2 linked regions of the Methylomagnum ishizawai genome follow. The main gene of each other region encodes a partner of the protein of the gene in region 2 in a complex. Links are inferred from orthologs where the notes say so. Each region holds a gene or a part of one and is shown on either strand. Other genes may lie near its edges. The genes, in order: B9N93_RS04395 and pabB.

Region 1 (8,133 bases), 3.5 Mb from region 2 along the record:
GAACGCCCAGGAAGCCCACGAGGCCATCCGCCCGACTTCCGCCCTGCGCATGCCGGACAAGGTCAAGCCGTTCCTGAGCCTCGAACAGTACAAGCTCTACAACCTGATTTGGCAGCGCACCGTGGCTTGCCAAATGATCCACGCCACCATCAAGACCGTATCCGCCGATTTGGCCTGCGGCGACAAGGGCGTATTCCGCGCCACCGGCTCCACCGTGGTCAATCCGGGCTTCATGAGCGTCTACCTCGAAGGCAAGGACGACGGCGCGGCCAACGAGGACGAGGAAGGCTTCCTGCCCACGCTGAAGGAAGGCCAAGCCCTCGACCTGCTGGACGTGATCGCGGGCCAGCACTTCACCGAACCGCCGCCGCGCTACACCGAGGCCAGCTTGGTCAAAACCCTGGAGGAATACGGCATAGGCCGTCCTTCCACCTACGCCGCCATCATTTCCACCTTGCAGCAGCGCCATTATGTCGAGCTGGAAAACAAGCGTTTCCGTCCGACCGACGTGGGCAGCGTGGTCAACAAATTCCTGACCGAGCATTTCACCCAATACGTGGACTACAACTTCACCGCCCTGCTGGAAGACGACCTCGACGCCGTCTCCCGTGGCGAGAAGCAATGGGTGCCGCTGATGCGGGAATTCTGGGGTCCGTTCAAATCCCTGATCGAGACCAAGGACGAAAGCCTCAAGCGGGCCGACGTGACCCATGAACAATTGGACGAACAATGCCCCGAGTGCGGCAGCCAATTGTCGATCCGGCTGGGACGTAATGGCCGCTTCGTCGGCTGCACCAACTACCCGACCTGCAAATACACCCGCAATCTCAAAGAGGATGCCGAACCGCCCCCCCCCGAGATCGTCGAAGGCAAAACCTGCCCGCTGTGCGATTCGCCGTTGGCGATCAAGACGGGCCGCTATGGCAAATTCATCGGGTGCAGCGCCTACCCCACCTGCAAGCACATCGAACCCTTGGAGAAACCCGAGGACACCGGCGTGCCCTGCCCGGAATGCCACAAGGGCAACCTCATCAAGCGCAAATCGCGGTTCGGCAAGCTGTTCTATTCCTGCCCGACCTATCCCAAATGCAAGTACGCGGCCTGGAATCCGCCGCTCAACGAGCCTTGCCCCAAATGCGGCTGGCCCATCCTCACCCTGAAGACCACCAAGCGCCGCGGCACCGAGAAAGTCTGCCCGCAAAAGGACTGCGACTACGCCGTGCCCTACGAAGGCGAGCCACTGGAAGAGGCTTCGGAAGCCTAGCCCGCCGTGATTTCCCCGTTCCAAGCCCGGTTCGCCGCCCGGCATTTGCGCCGGGGTGGACTCATCGCCTACCCGACCGAAGGCGTGTACGGCCTGGGCTGCGCCCCCCTGGACCGGGCTGCGGTCCAGCGCCTGTTGGGCCTCAAGGGCCGCTCCGCCGCCAAGGGCTTCATCCTGATCGCCGCCGGTTTCGCCCAGGTCGAACCCTTCCTCGATATTCCCAATCCCCAAGTCCACGACCGGCTGCTCGCCGCCTGGCCCGGCCCCGTGACCTTCGTGGTCCCGGCGGCGGCCTGGGTGCCGGATTGGCTGCGGGGCGCGTCCAGCAACCTGGCGGTGCGGGTCACGGCGCATCCGGGGGCGGCGGCCTTGTGCCGGACCTTCGGCGGGCCTTTGGTCTCGACCAGCGCCAACAAGAGCGGACACCCCCCGGCCCGCGGCCCGCTCGCGATCCGCAAGCATTTCCCCGCCGCCGACGCGCTGCTGGTACCGGGCCGCTTGGGCGGGGCCAGCGGTCCCACGCCGATCTACGAAGCGGTGAGCGGCAAACGGCTACGTTGAACCTTGGGCAAATTTTCGGGCGGTTTTTGCCCGACAATGGTGCGAAAGCGCCGCCTCCCTCCCATCGATTTCCCAAGATTTCCGGCTACGCCTGTTTGGCACGGAATCCGCTTATATAAGTACACCCCCCTTCAAGCGCTAATGGCGGCGCGGAAGTTCCTTGCAACGGCGTCCAGCCTCCCATCGCCCTCTCCTCGCGATGGTCCGGCGGACGCTTTTTTTTATCCGCCGGACCGTCAAAGCTTCGGCTCGCGCTTAAAAACCGAACAACTCCGCCAGCTTTTGCCCCGGCTCCGCCGCCCGCATGAACGCCTCGCCCACCAGGAAGGTCTGCACCCCGCGACCGCGCATCAAGGCCACGTCTTCCGGCGCCAGGATGCCGCTTTCGGTCACGACCAAACGTCCCGCCGGGATCATCGCCAAGAGTTCCAGCGTGGTTTCCAGGTGGACCTCGAAGCTGCGGAGGTTGCGGTTGTTGATGCCGATCATGGGCAGGTCCAGCTTCAGGGCGCGTTCCAGTTCGGCGGCATCATGGACCTCGACCAGCACATCCATCCCCAACTCGCTGGCGAGGTCGGCCAGTTCCTTCATGCGGGCATCGTCCAGCGCGGCGGCGATCAACAGGATGCAATCGGCCCCGATGGCGCGGGCCTCGACCACCTGGTAGGGATCGACCGTGAAATCCTTGCGCAACACCGACAGGGCGCAGGCGGCGCGGGCTTCCCGCAAATAGTCCTCCGAACCCTGGAAAAAATCCCGGTCGGTCAGCACCGAAAGGCAGGCCGCGCCATGGTTCGCATAACTCTGGGCGATTGCCGCGGGATAGAACTCGGGCCGCATCACGCCCTTGCTGGGCGAGGCCTTCTTGATCTCGGCGATCACGGCGGGGAGGCCCGCCGCGACCTTGGCCCGCAGCGCATCCACGAACCCACGCGGGGCATCGGCGGCGGCGGCGCGTTGCAACATGTCCTGGAAGGACACCAGGGCGAGGCGTTGGGCGATTTCCTCGGCTTTGCGGCGGAGGATTTTCTGGAGGATGTCGGGGGTCTGGCTCATGGCTTGGCGAAGGCTTGGGTGAAATGGATGAGTTGGTCCAGCTTGGCGCGGGCCGCGCCGCTGTCGATGGCGGCTTGGGCGCGTTCGACGCCCGCTTCCAGGCTGTCGGTCAAATCGGCGGCGTAGATCGCGGCCCCGGCGTTCAGCAGCACGATATCGCGGGCCGGGCCGGGCGCACCGCCCAAGACGCCGCGCACCGCGCGCAGGCTTTCCACTGCCGTATCGACGGCCAGGACTTCCAGCGGGGCGCGTTGCAGGCCGAAGCGTTCCGGGGTCAGGGTGTAGGTTTCGATCTGGCCGTTCCGCAACTCGGCGACCTGGGTGGGAGCGCCGATGCTGATTTCGTCCAACCCATCCTCGGCGTGGACCACCAGGACGTGGCTGCTGCCGAGTTCGCGCAGGGCGTTGGCCAGGGGTTCGATCCAGGCGTCCGAATACACGCCGACCAGTTGATGGCTCGCGCCCGCCGGATTGGTGAGCGGCCCCAGCAGGTTGAAGATGGTGCGGATGCCGAGTTCGCGGCGCGGCCCGATGGCGTATTTCATCGCGCCGTGGTGGCGCTGGGCGAACAAGAAGCCGAGGCCGACTTCCTCGATACAGGCCCGCACTTGGTCCGGGGTCAGGTCCAGATTGACTCCCGCCGCTTCCAACACGTCGGCGCTGCCGGATTTGCTGGAGACCGAGCGGCTGCCATGCTTGGCGACCTTGGCCCCGGCGGCGGCGACCACGAAGGCGCTGGCGGTGCTGATATTGAAGGTGCGGGCACCGTCGCCGCCGGTGCCACAGGTATCGATCAGATGTTCGTCCTTGACCGGCACCTTGGTGGACATTTCCCGCAAGACCTTGGCGGCGGCGACCACTTCGCCGACGCTTTCACCCTTGGCCCGGAGCGCCACCAGGAACGCGCCGATCTGGGCGGGGGTCGCGCCACCGCTCATGATGGTCCGCATGGCCCCGCGCATCTGGGCGGGGTCGAGGTCTTGATTATCGAGGAGGGTTTGGAGCAGGGCGGGGATGTCCATGGGGGTTCCTTGGGGGTTTAAGTAAGCGGCGGGAATTTAGGCGATATGATTAGATTATATTTACTGATATCGACATCATTGCGAAACACCCCCATCTTGCTCGGGAGCCACAGATTCCATAAGCATTGGGTCGTCAAACATATCTAGCCTTGGTTACTCCACTAAGTCGCCGCGCCGGGCCAAAACCCGGCATCCAAAGATGCGGCCAATGAAAAACACGGCTCGGCAGGAAAAACATCCTCATCGAACCGGGTTTCATCCGCCGCCAAAATCCGCGCCTTCTCGTAAGCCTTGGCGAATATCTCCGTCAATTCGCTTTTCAGCCCTGGATTATCCGCCAATATCTCGTTGATCTCGATGCGCTGGATTTTGATAGTGCGCCGCCAGCTATTGCCGCGCCGGTCGGGCTGATATTGCCATTTCAGCAGATGGGCCAGCAAAACCGCCAAGCGATTCCCCAATTCCCGCCGCTCCCGCGCCCCCATGCTGTCCAGTTCCTCGATCAAATGGCTGGTATCCAATTCGTCCCAGCGGCCTGTACGCAGTAACTCGGATTGTTGCTGGGTCCAGGTATAAAAATCCCTCTCGTATAAAGTGGCGCTCATGGCCTTACCTCGATGCTCGGGGAATGGAGGGCGAACGGGAATCCGTCCGCCCCGGATAAAACTACCGCCGCAAGAAATTCCCCAACAACTCATGCCCCTGCTCGGTCAGGATCGATTCGGGATGGAACTGCACCCCCTCGATATCCAATTCCCGATGGCGGACGCCCATGATTTCCTCGATCTTCCCGTCCTTATCCTCGGTCCAAGCGGTGATTTCCAGACACTCGGGAATAGTCGCTTGCTCGATCACCAGGGAATGATAGCGGGTGGCCTGGAACGGATTATTCAGCCCATGGAATACCCCAATATTATGGTGATAAACCATCGAGGTTTTGCCGTGCATGATGCTCTTGGCGTGGATGATATTACCGCCGAAGGCATGGCCGATACTCTGATGCCCCAGGCATACCCCCAAGATCGGATAACGCCCGGCATAGCGGCGGATGGTTTCCACCGAAATCCCCGCCTCCTTGGGCGTACAGGGGCCGGGGGAAATCACGATCTTGTCGGGGTCGATGGTTTCAATCTCTTCCACCGCAATCTGGTCATTACGCACCACCCGGACTTCCGCGCCGAGTTCGGCCAGGTATTGCACCAGGTTATAGGTGAACGAATCGTAGTTATCGATCATCAAGACTTTCATGGCTGTCCTCCTTCAAGCCCGGCTTCCGCCATCGCCACCGCCCGGAATACCGCGCGGCCTTTGTTCAAGGTTTCTTCCCATTCGTTGAGCGGCACGGAATCATGCACTACGCCCGCACCGGCCTGGATATGCAGGGTGCCGTCCTTGATGACGGCGGTGCGGATGGCGATGGCGGTGTCGAGATTGCCGGACCAGCCCACATAACCCACCGCCCCCGAATAAACCCCGCGTTTCACGGGTTCCAATTCGGCGATGATTTCCATGGCGCGGATTTTCGGGGCACCGCTGACCGTGCCAGCCGGGAAGGTGGCTTTCAATACCTCGAAAGCGTCGCTGTCCTTCGCCAACTGGCCGACCACGTTGGACACGATATGCATGACGTGCGAATAGCGCTCGATAATCATCTTATCCGTGACCTTGACCGTGCCGGTTTCGGCCACGCGGCCCGCGTCGTTGCGCCCGAGGTCGATGAGCATCAGGTGTTCGGCGATTTCCTTGGGGTCGGCCAGCAAATCCTTTTCCAAGGCCGTGTCTTCCTCCGGGGTCCGGCCACGGCGGCGGGTACCCGCGATGGGGCGCACGGTGACGGTGCCCTCTTCCAGGCGCACCAGGATTTCCGGCGAGGAACCCACGATATGGAACGCACCCAGGTTCATATGGAACATATAGGGCGAGGGATTGAGGCAACGCAGGGCGCGGTATAAATCCAAGGGCGGGGCCGAGTACGGGATCGACATGCGTTGCGACAACACCACCTGCATCACATCGCCCTCGACGATGTAGTCCTTGATGCGGCGGACGCCGTTCTCATAGCCCTCCTGGGTGAAACCGGAAACGAATTCGCTTTCCTCCACCTGCTTGGGGACTTTGAATTCGCGGGCGGGTAGGCGGTTCTGGCGCAGGCCACGGATCAGGGTATCGAGCCGGTCCTGGGCGGCGGGATAGGCATTGGGTTCGGTGGGATCGGCGTGGGTGATGACCAGCAGCCGCCCCTTGAGGTTGTCGAACACCAGCACCTCTTCCGACACCATCAACAGGATATCGGGAGCGCCGATGGGGTCGGGCTTGGCGGTGGCGAGGCGCGGTTCGATGTAATGGATGGTTTCGTAGCCGAAATAACCGACCAAACCGCCACTGAAACGCGGCAAACCCGGAATCGCGGGCACCCGGAACCGGGCGGCATACTCGCGAATCCAGTCCAGCGGATGGGCCGGGGTGGCGGTCTCGACGCGCTGGCCGTCGCGGACCACCGTGATTTCCGGGCCGCGCACGCTGATGACGGTGCGGCAAGGCAGGCCGATGATGGAATATCGCCCCCATTGCTCGCCGCCGTGGACCGACTCGAACAAATAGGTATAAGGCGCGTCGGCCAGCTTGAGATAGGCGCTTAAAGGGGTATCGAGATCGGCGAGGACTTCGCGGGCGAGGGGGATGCGGTTATAGCCTTGCTCGGCGTAGTGCTGGAACTGTTCGGGCGTCATGGTGTTTCCAATCGTGGGTTTGGCCGGGAGAATCCGGCGATAAGCCGTACCGGGCCAAGCGCTGGAACGCCGCCCGGTTATTCAGGGGTTGCGGGCTGGAGACGCCATCGTTCTAGGAGTGGGGGCATGGGGATCATGCAAGTCATGTGGGCAAAAGTAAAATCAGAGGGCCTCGAACAAACCCGGCAATTCCGCGATGGATTTCACCACCACGTCCGGCTCCAAAGCCGCGAGATCGACCGCGCCATGATACCCATAAGGCACCAGCGCCAGCATGAACCCGGCCCGGTGCGCGGCCTCGGCGTCGTTGGCCGAATCGCCCACCATCAGGCTCTGGGCAGGCGCGATGCCGAAATGGGCGGCGGTCTTGAGCAAAGGTTCCGGGTGGGGTTTGTGCTGGGCGAATTGGTCGCCACTGCCGACGAAATCGAGATAGGGCGCGAGACCGAGTTGTTCCAACAGGGTTTGGGTGAAACGGGAATGCTTGTTGGTGACGCAGGCGGTCGGGAAGCCCCCGGCCTTGATCCGCGCCAAGCCATCCCTCACCCCCGGATATAAGCGGCTCCGGTCGCACATATGCTCGGCGTAGGCGTCCATGAACCAGGCCAGGGCTTCGCGGAACCGGGGCGGTTCGCCCGCGGGCCGCACCGCGCCGGTCAGGGCGCGTTTGACCAGCATCTCGACGCCATTGCCAACCCAGCCTCGCACCCGGACCTCGCCCGCCTCCGGCAAACCCAGGCGGCCCAGCATGATATCCACCGCCTGGGCGATATCGGGGGCGCTGTCCACCAAGGTGCCATCGAGATCGAAGACAACCAGTCCGGGCCGGGCGGGCAGCATCAGTTGCGGACCTTGGCCAGTTCGTCGCGCATGGCCTGGATGATGCTGTTATAACGGTTCGGGTCGCCCGCCTGGCCCGCGCCGAACACGGCGGAACCGGCCACGAAGGTATCCACGCCCGCCCGCGCCACTTCGGCGATATTGGCCGGGCCGACGCCGCCGTCGATTTCCAGGCGGATATCGCGGCCCGAGTTGTCGATCATCTCGCGCACCTTGCGGGCCTTGTCCAGCACGTAGGGGATGAATTTCTGGCCGCCGAAACCGGGGTTGACCGACATCAACAGGATCATGTCCACCTTCGCCAAGGTATATTCCAGCACGTCGAGCGGGGTGGCCGGATTGAACACCAAGCCGCACTTGGCCCCGCCATCCTTGATGAGTTGCAGGCTGCGGTCGATATGCTCGGAGGCTTCCGGGTGGAAGGTGATATAGCTGGCCCCGGCCTTGAGGAAATCGGGGATGATACGGTCCACTGGCTTCACCATCAGATGCACGTCGATGGGAGCGGTGACGCCGTATTTGCGGAGGGCTTCGCAGACCAGGGGGCCGATGGTCAGGTTGGGCACATAATGGTTGTCCATCACATCGAAATGGACCACATCCGCGCCGGATTCGAGGACGTTCGCCACTTCCTCGCCCAAGCGGGCGAAGTCGGCGGAAA
Region 2 (8,132 bases):
TGGCTGTCTTCACCGGATTGCTGAGACGCCATCCCGATAGCCACATCGAGCGCAAATCCGGTACCCGCCATCACCGCCGGGTGGCCGGATGGATGGACCGCATCGAGCGGGCCTTGCTCGACTCCGACCAGCCGGAACAAGCCATGCGGCTACTGCGGGAAGCGGACGCCGAGTTCAAATCCCATGGAATCAACCCAGGCACCACCGCCGACCTCACGGTCGCGTGTTTATTGGCTGTGCGCTTGGAAATCCTGTTGATGAAATGAAGGATACGGTGGAAAACCCCAGGGTATCCCGGTCGGAGACCTGAGAGGTAGGATTCGGCGCGGTGTTTCGACAAAACCGCTGCCGATGCTTCCGCTTGGGGGGAGGCATAATAATGTCGCTACTTAAGAAATTTTTTCCTTTATTTACCAAAGAGGAGATTGCAATGGCAAAGATCGATAAATTGTTGGTGGGCGAGTCCTTGGTGTTCACCGGCGACTCCGTTCCGAACGAAGTGGCCCACATCGACCTGATCATGGGTCCGCGTGGCAGCGCCGCCGAAACCGCCTTCGCGAACTGCCTGACCAACAATAAGGATGGTTTCACCAGCCTCCTGGCCGTGGTCGCACCCAACCTGCTCTGCAAGCCGGCCACCGTCATGTTCAACAAGGTCACCATCAAGAACGGCAAGCAAGCCACTCAGATGTTCGGACCGGCCCAGCGCGGCGTGGCCATGGCCGTGGCCGATTGCGTCGAGGACGGCACCATCCCCGCCGACGAAGCCGATGACCTGTTCATCTGCGTGGGTGTGTTCATCCACTGGCTGGCCGAAGACGACACCAAGATCCAAGACTACAACTACGAAGCCACCAAGCAAGCCATCAAGCGCGCCGTGGCCGGCGAGCCGAAGGCCGCCGACGTGGTGAAGCAGAAGGGCGAAGCCGCCCATCCGTTCGCCGCTCACTAAGCAGCGCCGATCCCGGACAAAACGTTGCCCCGCTCCGGGGCAACGTTTTTTTTCGCCCCGGATTCCTCAACCGAACCGCCCCAACACCGCCCCATCCACCGCGCCGGAATGCAAAGCGCTGGCCATCAACACCTGGGACACGCCCAGGACTTCGAGCGCCGCCAAATCCCTGGCGTCGCGCACCCCGCCCGCCGCCACGAAGCGGTGGCCCGGATGGTTCCGTATGAATTGCCCGAGCCGGGCGCGATCCGGTCCCGCGCCGCTGCCCACCCGCGCCAAGCTCATCAAGATCACCCGCTCCGGCCAAAGGTCGGGCCGGTCCGGCAAGGCCGACGGTCCCAGCAAGCCGCCGCCCTGGAAATCCAGCGACAAGATGAACGGCGTGGTCCTGGCATCGGGCAAGGCCGATATCTCCACGCCCAGCGACTCGCTACCGATCACCACCACGCCCCGTCCTTCCGGCCAAGCCCATCCGGGTTCCGGCAGCCCGGCGTCGATCCAAAAACACACGCCGGGAAACGCCCGCAGCAGCCCGGACACCACGGCGGTTTGCCGCGGTTTGCCCATCAGGGCATCGAGGTCGGCCAGATAGACGGTTTTGAAGGCATGCAGCCCCAACAAACCTTCCAGCACGGCGCGGGGTTCGGCGCTAGGGCACAAGGGACTTTGCAAGGGCCGATAGTTTTCGCGCCGACCCCGGACGGCGTGTACGGCGCGGCCATTCATCAGATCGATGACGGGAATGATTTCCATGGGAGATAAGCCTTGAGAATCCTGGTATTCGAGTATGTTACCGGCGGCGGCCTGGCCCCGGAAATCCCGCCCGCTTCGCTGGTGGTGGAAGGCGAATTCATGCTGATGGCTTTGCTGCGGGATTTATCCGGGCTGCCCGGCGTGGATATCCTGGCCCTGCGAGACGCCCGTTTGCCCCCGCCCTCCGGAAATTTCCCCCGGACCGAATGGATCGCGCTCGACACCGGCGGCGACGCCGAACGCCGTTTCGGCGAGCTCGCCGCCGGGTGCGATGCGGTTTGGCCCATCGCCCCGGAAACCGGCGGCATCCTGGAACGGCTGTGCCGGACCGTGGAAACCCTCGGCAAACCACTGTTGACCAGCCCGGCGGCGGCGGTGGGGATCGCGGCCAGCAAATTCGCCACCGCCCGCCACTTGGAAACCCATGGTATCCCGGTGGTGAAAACCCTGCCTCTCGACGCTTGGCCGGACCCGATGTTCCCGATGGTCGTCAAGCCCGACGACGGCGTCGGCTGTGAAGGCTCGCGCATCGTCGCAACACCGGAAGCTTGGCGACACTGCCTGGAGCGGTTCGCGGGCCAAGGCTACGTGGCACAGCCCTTGATCGCGGGCGAGGCGCTGAGCCTATCCGCCCTGTTCGCCCAAGGCGAAGCCATCGCTTTAAGCCTCAACCGCCAGCACATCATCCGCCGCGACGGCGGCTTCGTCCTCACCGGCTGCGGCGTCAACGCCGTGGACGCCGCCACCGCCACCGCTTGCGGAACGCTGGCCCCGGCCATCGCCGCCACACTCCCGGAACTTTGGGGCTACGCGGGCGTCGATTTCATCCTCACCCCGCAAGGGCCGCGAGTCCTGGAAATCAATCCGCGCCTGACCACCTCCTATACCGGCCTCGCCCGCGCCCTCGGCGTCAATCCCGCCGGTTTGATCCTGGACCTCTGGCGGCATGGCCGCTTGCCAGACCCGGCCCGCCTGGACCGCGTCCCAGTCGAAATCACCCTGGAACCCGAGCATGAGCATTGAACTGATAGGCTGGGACATCGGCGGCGCCCATTTGAAAGCCGCCGCCCTGGATGCGTCGGGCCACGTCCTGGCCGTGGCCTTGGAACCCTGCCCGCTGTGGCAAGGACTGGACCGGTTGCATACGGCGCTGGACCGGATATTCCAGCGCTTCGCCCCCGCGCCCGGTTGCCGCCACGCCGCCACCATGACCGGCGAATTGGTCGATCTCTTCCCCGACCGGGCGGCGGGCGTGGCCGCTTTAGTGGACGCCATGGCCGCACGCTGCGGCAGGGATAGGCTCTGGATTTATGCCGGACCCCGAGGTTTCATCGCGGCGGCGGCGGTCCGGCCCGGCGATGCGGGGCATATCGCCTCGGCCAATTGGCTGGCGAGCGGTGCCTGGGTGGCGACCCGGCTCGAAGCGGCCCTGTGGCTCGATATCGGCAGCACGACCACGGATATATTTCCAATCCATGGACACCGGGTTACCGTCCGGGGCTATACCGATTACGAACGAATGCGCTACGATGAACTCATATATACCGGAATCGCCCGGACCCCGGTCATGGCCGTGGCGGAGCGGGCGCCGTTCGAGGGCGAATGGGTCGGGCTCATGGCCGAGCATTTCGCCACCATGGCCGATGTCTACCGGCTGACCGGCGAATTGCCCGAGGACGCCGACCCGCTCCCGGCCGCCGATGGTGGCGGAAAAACCTGGACGGACAGCGCCCGCCGCCTCGCCCGGCTGTTCGGCAGGGACGCGGATTCGGCCCCGCCACAGCGCTGGCGCGATGCCGCCCGCTATTTCCGCGAACAGCAACTCGCCAAACTGCGCTCCGGGGTGGACCGATTAGGGTCGCGGGGCCTCCTCGACGATTCCGCGCCCGTGGTCGGGGCCGGCGTGGGCCGGTTCCTGGCCCAAGAACTCGCCCAACGATTGAAACTTGCCTATGTGGATTTCAGCGATTTGTTTGCCGTCCCGGCCCGTGTTCCCAGGATCGCGGATTGCGCCCCGGCGGTCGCCGTGGCCTTGTTGGCGGCGCGGGAGGTAGGGTCCGATGACCCCCAGGATTGAAGAGCTCCCGTATTTCGAAGATAGCGCCGCCCTGTTCCTGCCCTGGGCGGAACGGCGCTGGGCCGTGTTCCTGGACAGCGGCTTCCCGCACAGCCACCAAGGCCGCTACGACATTATCGCCGCCGACCCCATCCAAACCCTGGTCACGCGGGGAGCCTTGACTGAAATCCGCAGCGGCGGCTCCATCTCCCTCTCGCCGGAAGACCCGTTCTCGCTGGTGCGGCGCGCCTTGGGCGAACCTGCGGCGGCGATCCCCGGCCTGCCGTTCCAGGGTGGAGCCATCGGCTATTTCGGCTACGATCTGGCCCGGCGCTTGGAACGCCTGCCGGAAACGGCCCTCGACGCCGACAACATCCCCGAGATGGTCATCGGCATCTACGACTGGGCGGTGGTGGTCGATCACCAGGAACGCCGCACCTGGCTGGTCGGACAAGGCCGCGGTCCCGCGCTGGAACAACGCTGGCCGCACCTGGTGCAAGCCTTCAGCCAAATCCAGACCATCGGCTGGCAACTCGACGATTTCGCCCTGCATAGCGACGTGGTGTCGAACCTGGACCGCGCCCGCTATGGCCGGGCCTTCGACCGCATCCAACATTACATCCGCGAAGGCGATTGCTACCAGGTCAACCTGACCCAGCGCTTCTCGGCCTATTGCTCGGGCAATCCCTGGTCGGCCTACCAATTGCTGCGGCCCTACAATCCCGCCCCGTTCAGCGCCTATCTCAATTATCCGCAGGTCCAGGTGCTGAGTTCCTCGCCGGAACGCTTCCTCAAGGTCGAGCGCGGCCGGGTCGAAACCAAGCCGATCAAGGGCACCCGCCCCCGCTCGCCCCATCCCCGGATCGACGCCGCCCATGCCCAGGAACTGCGGGACAGCCTGAAGGACCGCGCCGAAAACCTGATGATCGTCGATCTCCTCCGCAACGATATCGGCAAATGCTGCGCACCGGGTTCGGTCCACGTCCCCAAGCTGTTCGAGATCGAGAGCTATGCCACCGTGCATCATCTGGTCAGCACGGTGCGCGGACACTTGGCGGAAGGGCAGGACGCCCTGGATTTGCTACGGGGCTGCTTCCCCGGCGGTTCCATCACCGGCGCACCCAAAATCCGCGCCATGGAAATCATCGAGGAACTGGAACCGCACCGGCGCGGCGTCTATTGCGGTTCCATCGGCTATATCGGCTTCGACGGCGACATGGACACCAATATCGCCATCCGCACCTTCGCCCATTCCGACCACACCATCCGCTTCTGGGCCGGCGGCGGCATCGTGGCCGATTCCGACCCGGAGTTGGAATACCAGGAGTGCTACCACAAAGCCGCCGCCCTGCTGAACCTGCTGGACCAATTCCGCCTCCAGAAAACCGGTGCCTACCCCTTGGGTTATTAAGCTGGGCGGCAGCCTCCACGCCTCGGAACACCTGCCGCGCTGGCTCCATGCCCTGGCCGATAGCGGCGCGGTCCTGGTGCCGGGCGGCGGGCCGTTCGCCGACGCGGTGCGGACGGCGCAGACCCATTGGGGTTTCAGCGACCACGCCGCCCACGCCATGGCGATCCTCGCCATGCGCCAATATGGCCTGATGCTTGGCGACCTTTCGCCCGGATTCGCGGTCTCTTCGGATATCGCCGGTTTGGCCGCAGCCCTGGCCGTTGGGCGCTCCGCCCTTTGGCTCCCCGATCCCGCCGCCATTCCCGAAGCGGAAGTCCCGGCCTCGTGGGCGATCACCTCGGATAGCCTCGCGGCCTGGCTGGCGCGGAAGCTCGGCGTGGAACACCTACTCTTGGTGAAATCGGCGGGGATTCCGACGGGCGAATTCGGTGTCCAAGCAGCGGCGGCGCGCGGCTGGATCGACGCCGCCTTCCCGGCGTTCCTGGCCGGGGGCGGATTGGGGGCTTGGCTGGCGCGGCCGGACCAACACACCCGCCTCGGCCTGGGTCTGCGCGAGCCGCGAACCGTCTTCACCCCTATCGTGCCGGACATCGGCCCCGTCACCCGCGAGAACACGTCTTATGTCGATCACAGTCCGTTATTTCGCCAGCCTGCGTGAAACCCTGGGCCGGGCCGAGGAAACCCTGGCCCCGGACGGCCTCCACAGCGTCATCGAAGTTTGGCAAGCCGTGGCTGCGGGCCGGCCACTGCCGCAAGGACTGCTCTGCGCCATCAACCTGGAATACGCCGATCCCGCCACCCCGGTGCGCGACGGCGACGAAGTGGCGTTCTTCCCGCCGGTCACGGGAGGCTGAAATGGCCATCGCCCTGCGTCCCGATCCCTTCGAGCCCTACGCCGAATTGCTGGAATACCAAGCCGGGCAGCCCAGGCTCTCCGGCCAGTACGGCGCGACCTGCGCCTTCGTCGGCACGATGCGCGATTTCAACGAGGGCGACACGGTACGCGCCATGACCCTCGAACATTATCCCGGCATGACCGAGAACCAGCTCGGACATATCCTGGACGAGGCCCGGCGGCGCTGGACCTTCCTCGACGCCCTGGTCATCCACCGGGTCGGCGATATCCTGCCCGGCCAGCCCATCGTGCTGGTGGCGGTCTGGTCCGCCCACCGCAACGCCGCCTTCGAGGCCTGCCGGTACCTCATGGAAGAACTCAAGCATCGCGCCCCGTTCTGGAAAAAAGAAACCCTCGCCCAAGGCGAACGCTGGGTGGAGCGCAACACGGAAGGCTGAGGCTATAATCCCCCGCAGCCTTCCACCACCAGGAATCCCAACCATGTCCAACCGCGTCTACAAGCTCGTCGAAATCGTCGGCACCTCGCCCACCAGCACCGACGACGCCATCCGCAACGCCATCGCCAAAGCCGCCCAAACCCTGGCCCACCTCGATTGGTTCCAGGTCGTGGAAACCCGCGGCCAGATCGTGGACGGCCAGGTCGCCCATTTCCAGGTCGTGTTGAAGGTCGGCTTCCGCCTGGACGATTGAACCATGAGCGCATCCCTAGAAACCGCCCTCAAATTCGCCCGCGGCCTGAACGCCCGCGCCTATTTCACGCTGGGTGCCCTGTATTGCCTGGGACTGATCCTGATGGCGCTGTACTTCCAATTCCAAGGCGGACTGGAACCCTGCCCCCTGTGCATCTCGCAGCGGATCATGGTGGTGGCGGTGGGCTTGGTCATGCTGGCGGCGGCCCTGCACAATCCAGGCCCGGCCGGTATCCGCCGCTATGCCTGGCTGGGTTGCGCCACCGCGCTGGGCGGGGCCGCCGTTTCCGCCCGCCACATCTGGATACAACACCTGCCCGCCGACAAGGTGCCGGCCTGCACCCCCGGCCTGGAATACATGTTCCATTACTTCCCGCTGACCGACACCCTCAAGGCCATGGTGACCGGCACCGGCGATTGCGCCAAGGTGGATTGGACCCTGCTGGGCCTGAGCATGCCGGCCTGGGTCTTGATCTGCTTCCTGTTCCTCGCGGCGCTCAGCCTCGCCCAACGCTGGAACCGCGCAGCCGGATAACCCAGAAGCGGCGTGGCGCAATCCGGGAACCTGTGCGGGAACCCGCGCCCCGGATTCCGTTCCACGCCATCCAAGCTACAGCTCGGCGCGGGCCTTAACAAAAGCTTCACAATCGGCACGTACAGTAAGCGGTTGATTGTACTAATAGGATTTCGAGGATGACCGCGTTGAACGTACTCGTAGTCGAAGATGAGGATGCTATCCGGGAAATGTTGGGCATGATCCTGGAGCAGGCCGAATTCACCTACCAAGCCGTGGCCGACACCCAACACGCCCAGGCCGTGTTGGGGGAAATCACGCCCGACCTGATCCTGTTGGACTGGATGCTGCCCGGCGTCAGCGGGGTCGAATGGGCGCGGCGCCTGAAGAAGGACAAGAGCCTGGGCGAAATCCCCATCATCATGCTCACCGCCCGCGGCGAGGAAGAGGACAAGATCCGCGGCCTGGAATTCGGGGCCGACGACTACATCACCAAGCCGTTCTCGCCGCGCGAACTGGTGGCCCGGATCAAGGCCGTCCTGCGCCGCAGCAGCAAGTTCGGCAAGTCCGGCCATATCGAACTGGGCGGCATCGCCCTCTACAACGACGAACACCGCGTCACCATCGCCGAGCAGTCGGTGGTGCTGAGCCCCACCGAATACCGCCTGCTGGAATTCTTCCTGACCCATCCCGACAAGGTCTACAGCCGGGGCCAGTTGTTGGACCAGGTCTGGGGCCGCGGCTCGTTCATCGAGGAGCGCACCGTCGATGTGCATATCCGCCGCCTGCGCAAAATCCTGTCCGAGCATGGCCGCGAGGAAATGATCCAGACCGTGCGCGGCTTCGGCTACCGTTTCTCCGAGCAACCCTGATCCCGCCCCGATGAGCCCTTGGCGTTCCG

What was found.
Region 1: the proteins of pabB (region 2) and B9N93_RS04395 are in contact, whole or in part, in a solved structure (PDB 8RP0), measured with the Escherichia coli proteins. The link is inferred for Methylomagnum ishizawai from one-to-one orthologs.

What each region holds. Positions count from the first base shown.
Region 1 is NZ_FXAM01000001.1:964,367-972,499, reverse strand. What follows is about bases 3,361-6,360. They hold B9N93_RS04395 (anthranilate synthase component II), read right to left. Parts: upstream 5,152-6,360; coding sequence 4,570-5,151; downstream 3,361-4,569. Other genes in these bases: trpE (anthranilate synthase component I), read right to left, coding at 5,148-6,360; B9N93_RS04400 (DUF29 domain-containing protein), read right to left, coding at 4,065-4,508; trpD (anthranilate phosphoribosyltransferase), read right to left, coding at 3,361-3,903. In the rest of the region: topA (type I DNA topoisomerase), read left to right, coding at 1-1,264; B9N93_RS04415 (L-threonylcarbamoyladenylate synthase type 1 TsaC), read left to right, coding at 1,271-1,825; indole-3-glycerol phosphate synthase TrpC, read right to left, coding at 2,081-2,881; more of trpD, read right to left, coding at 2,878-3,360; more of trpE, read right to left, coding at 6,361-6,632; B9N93_RS04385 (phosphoglycolate phosphatase), read right to left, coding at 6,795-7,472; rpe (ribulose-phosphate 3-epimerase), read right to left, coding at 7,472-8,133. UniProt on the Escherichia coli protein: Part of a heterodimeric complex that catalyzes the two-step biosynthesis of 4-amino-4-deoxychorismate (ADC), a precursor of p-aminobenzoate (PABA) and tetrahydrofolate.
Region 2 is NZ_FXAM01000001.1:4,429,774-4,437,905, forward strand. What follows is about bases 2,970-5,968. They hold pabB (aminodeoxychorismate synthase component I), read left to right. Parts: upstream 2,970-3,765; coding sequence 3,766-5,172; downstream 5,173-5,968. Other genes in these bases: B9N93_RS19955 (hydantoinase/oxoprolinase family protein), read left to right, coding at 2,970-3,782; B9N93_RS19965 (amino acid kinase family protein), read left to right, coding at 5,150-5,830; B9N93_RS19970 (MoaD/ThiS family protein), read left to right, coding at 5,793-5,968. Outside these bases: B9N93_RS19935 (triphosphoribosyl-dephospho-CoA synthase), read left to right, coding at 1-266; fae (formaldehyde-activating enzyme), read left to right, coding at 431-952; B9N93_RS19945 (HisA/HisF-related TIM barrel protein), read right to left, coding at 1,019-1,705; B9N93_RS19950 (ATP-grasp domain-containing protein), read left to right, coding at 1,718-2,728; more of B9N93_RS19955, read left to right, coding at 2,718-2,969; more of B9N93_RS19970, read left to right, coding at 5,969-6,026; B9N93_RS19975 (molybdenum cofactor biosynthesis protein MoaE), read left to right, coding at 6,028-6,465; B9N93_RS19980 (dodecin), read left to right, coding at 6,509-6,718; B9N93_RS19985 (disulfide bond formation protein B), read left to right, coding at 6,722-7,252; phosphate regulon transcriptional regulator PhoB, read left to right, coding at 7,411-8,103; phosphate regulon sensor histidine kinase PhoR, read left to right, coding at 8,114-8,132. UniProt on the Escherichia coli protein: Part of a heterodimeric complex that catalyzes the two-step biosynthesis of 4-amino-4-deoxychorismate (ADC), a precursor of p-aminobenzoate (PABA) and tetrahydrofolate.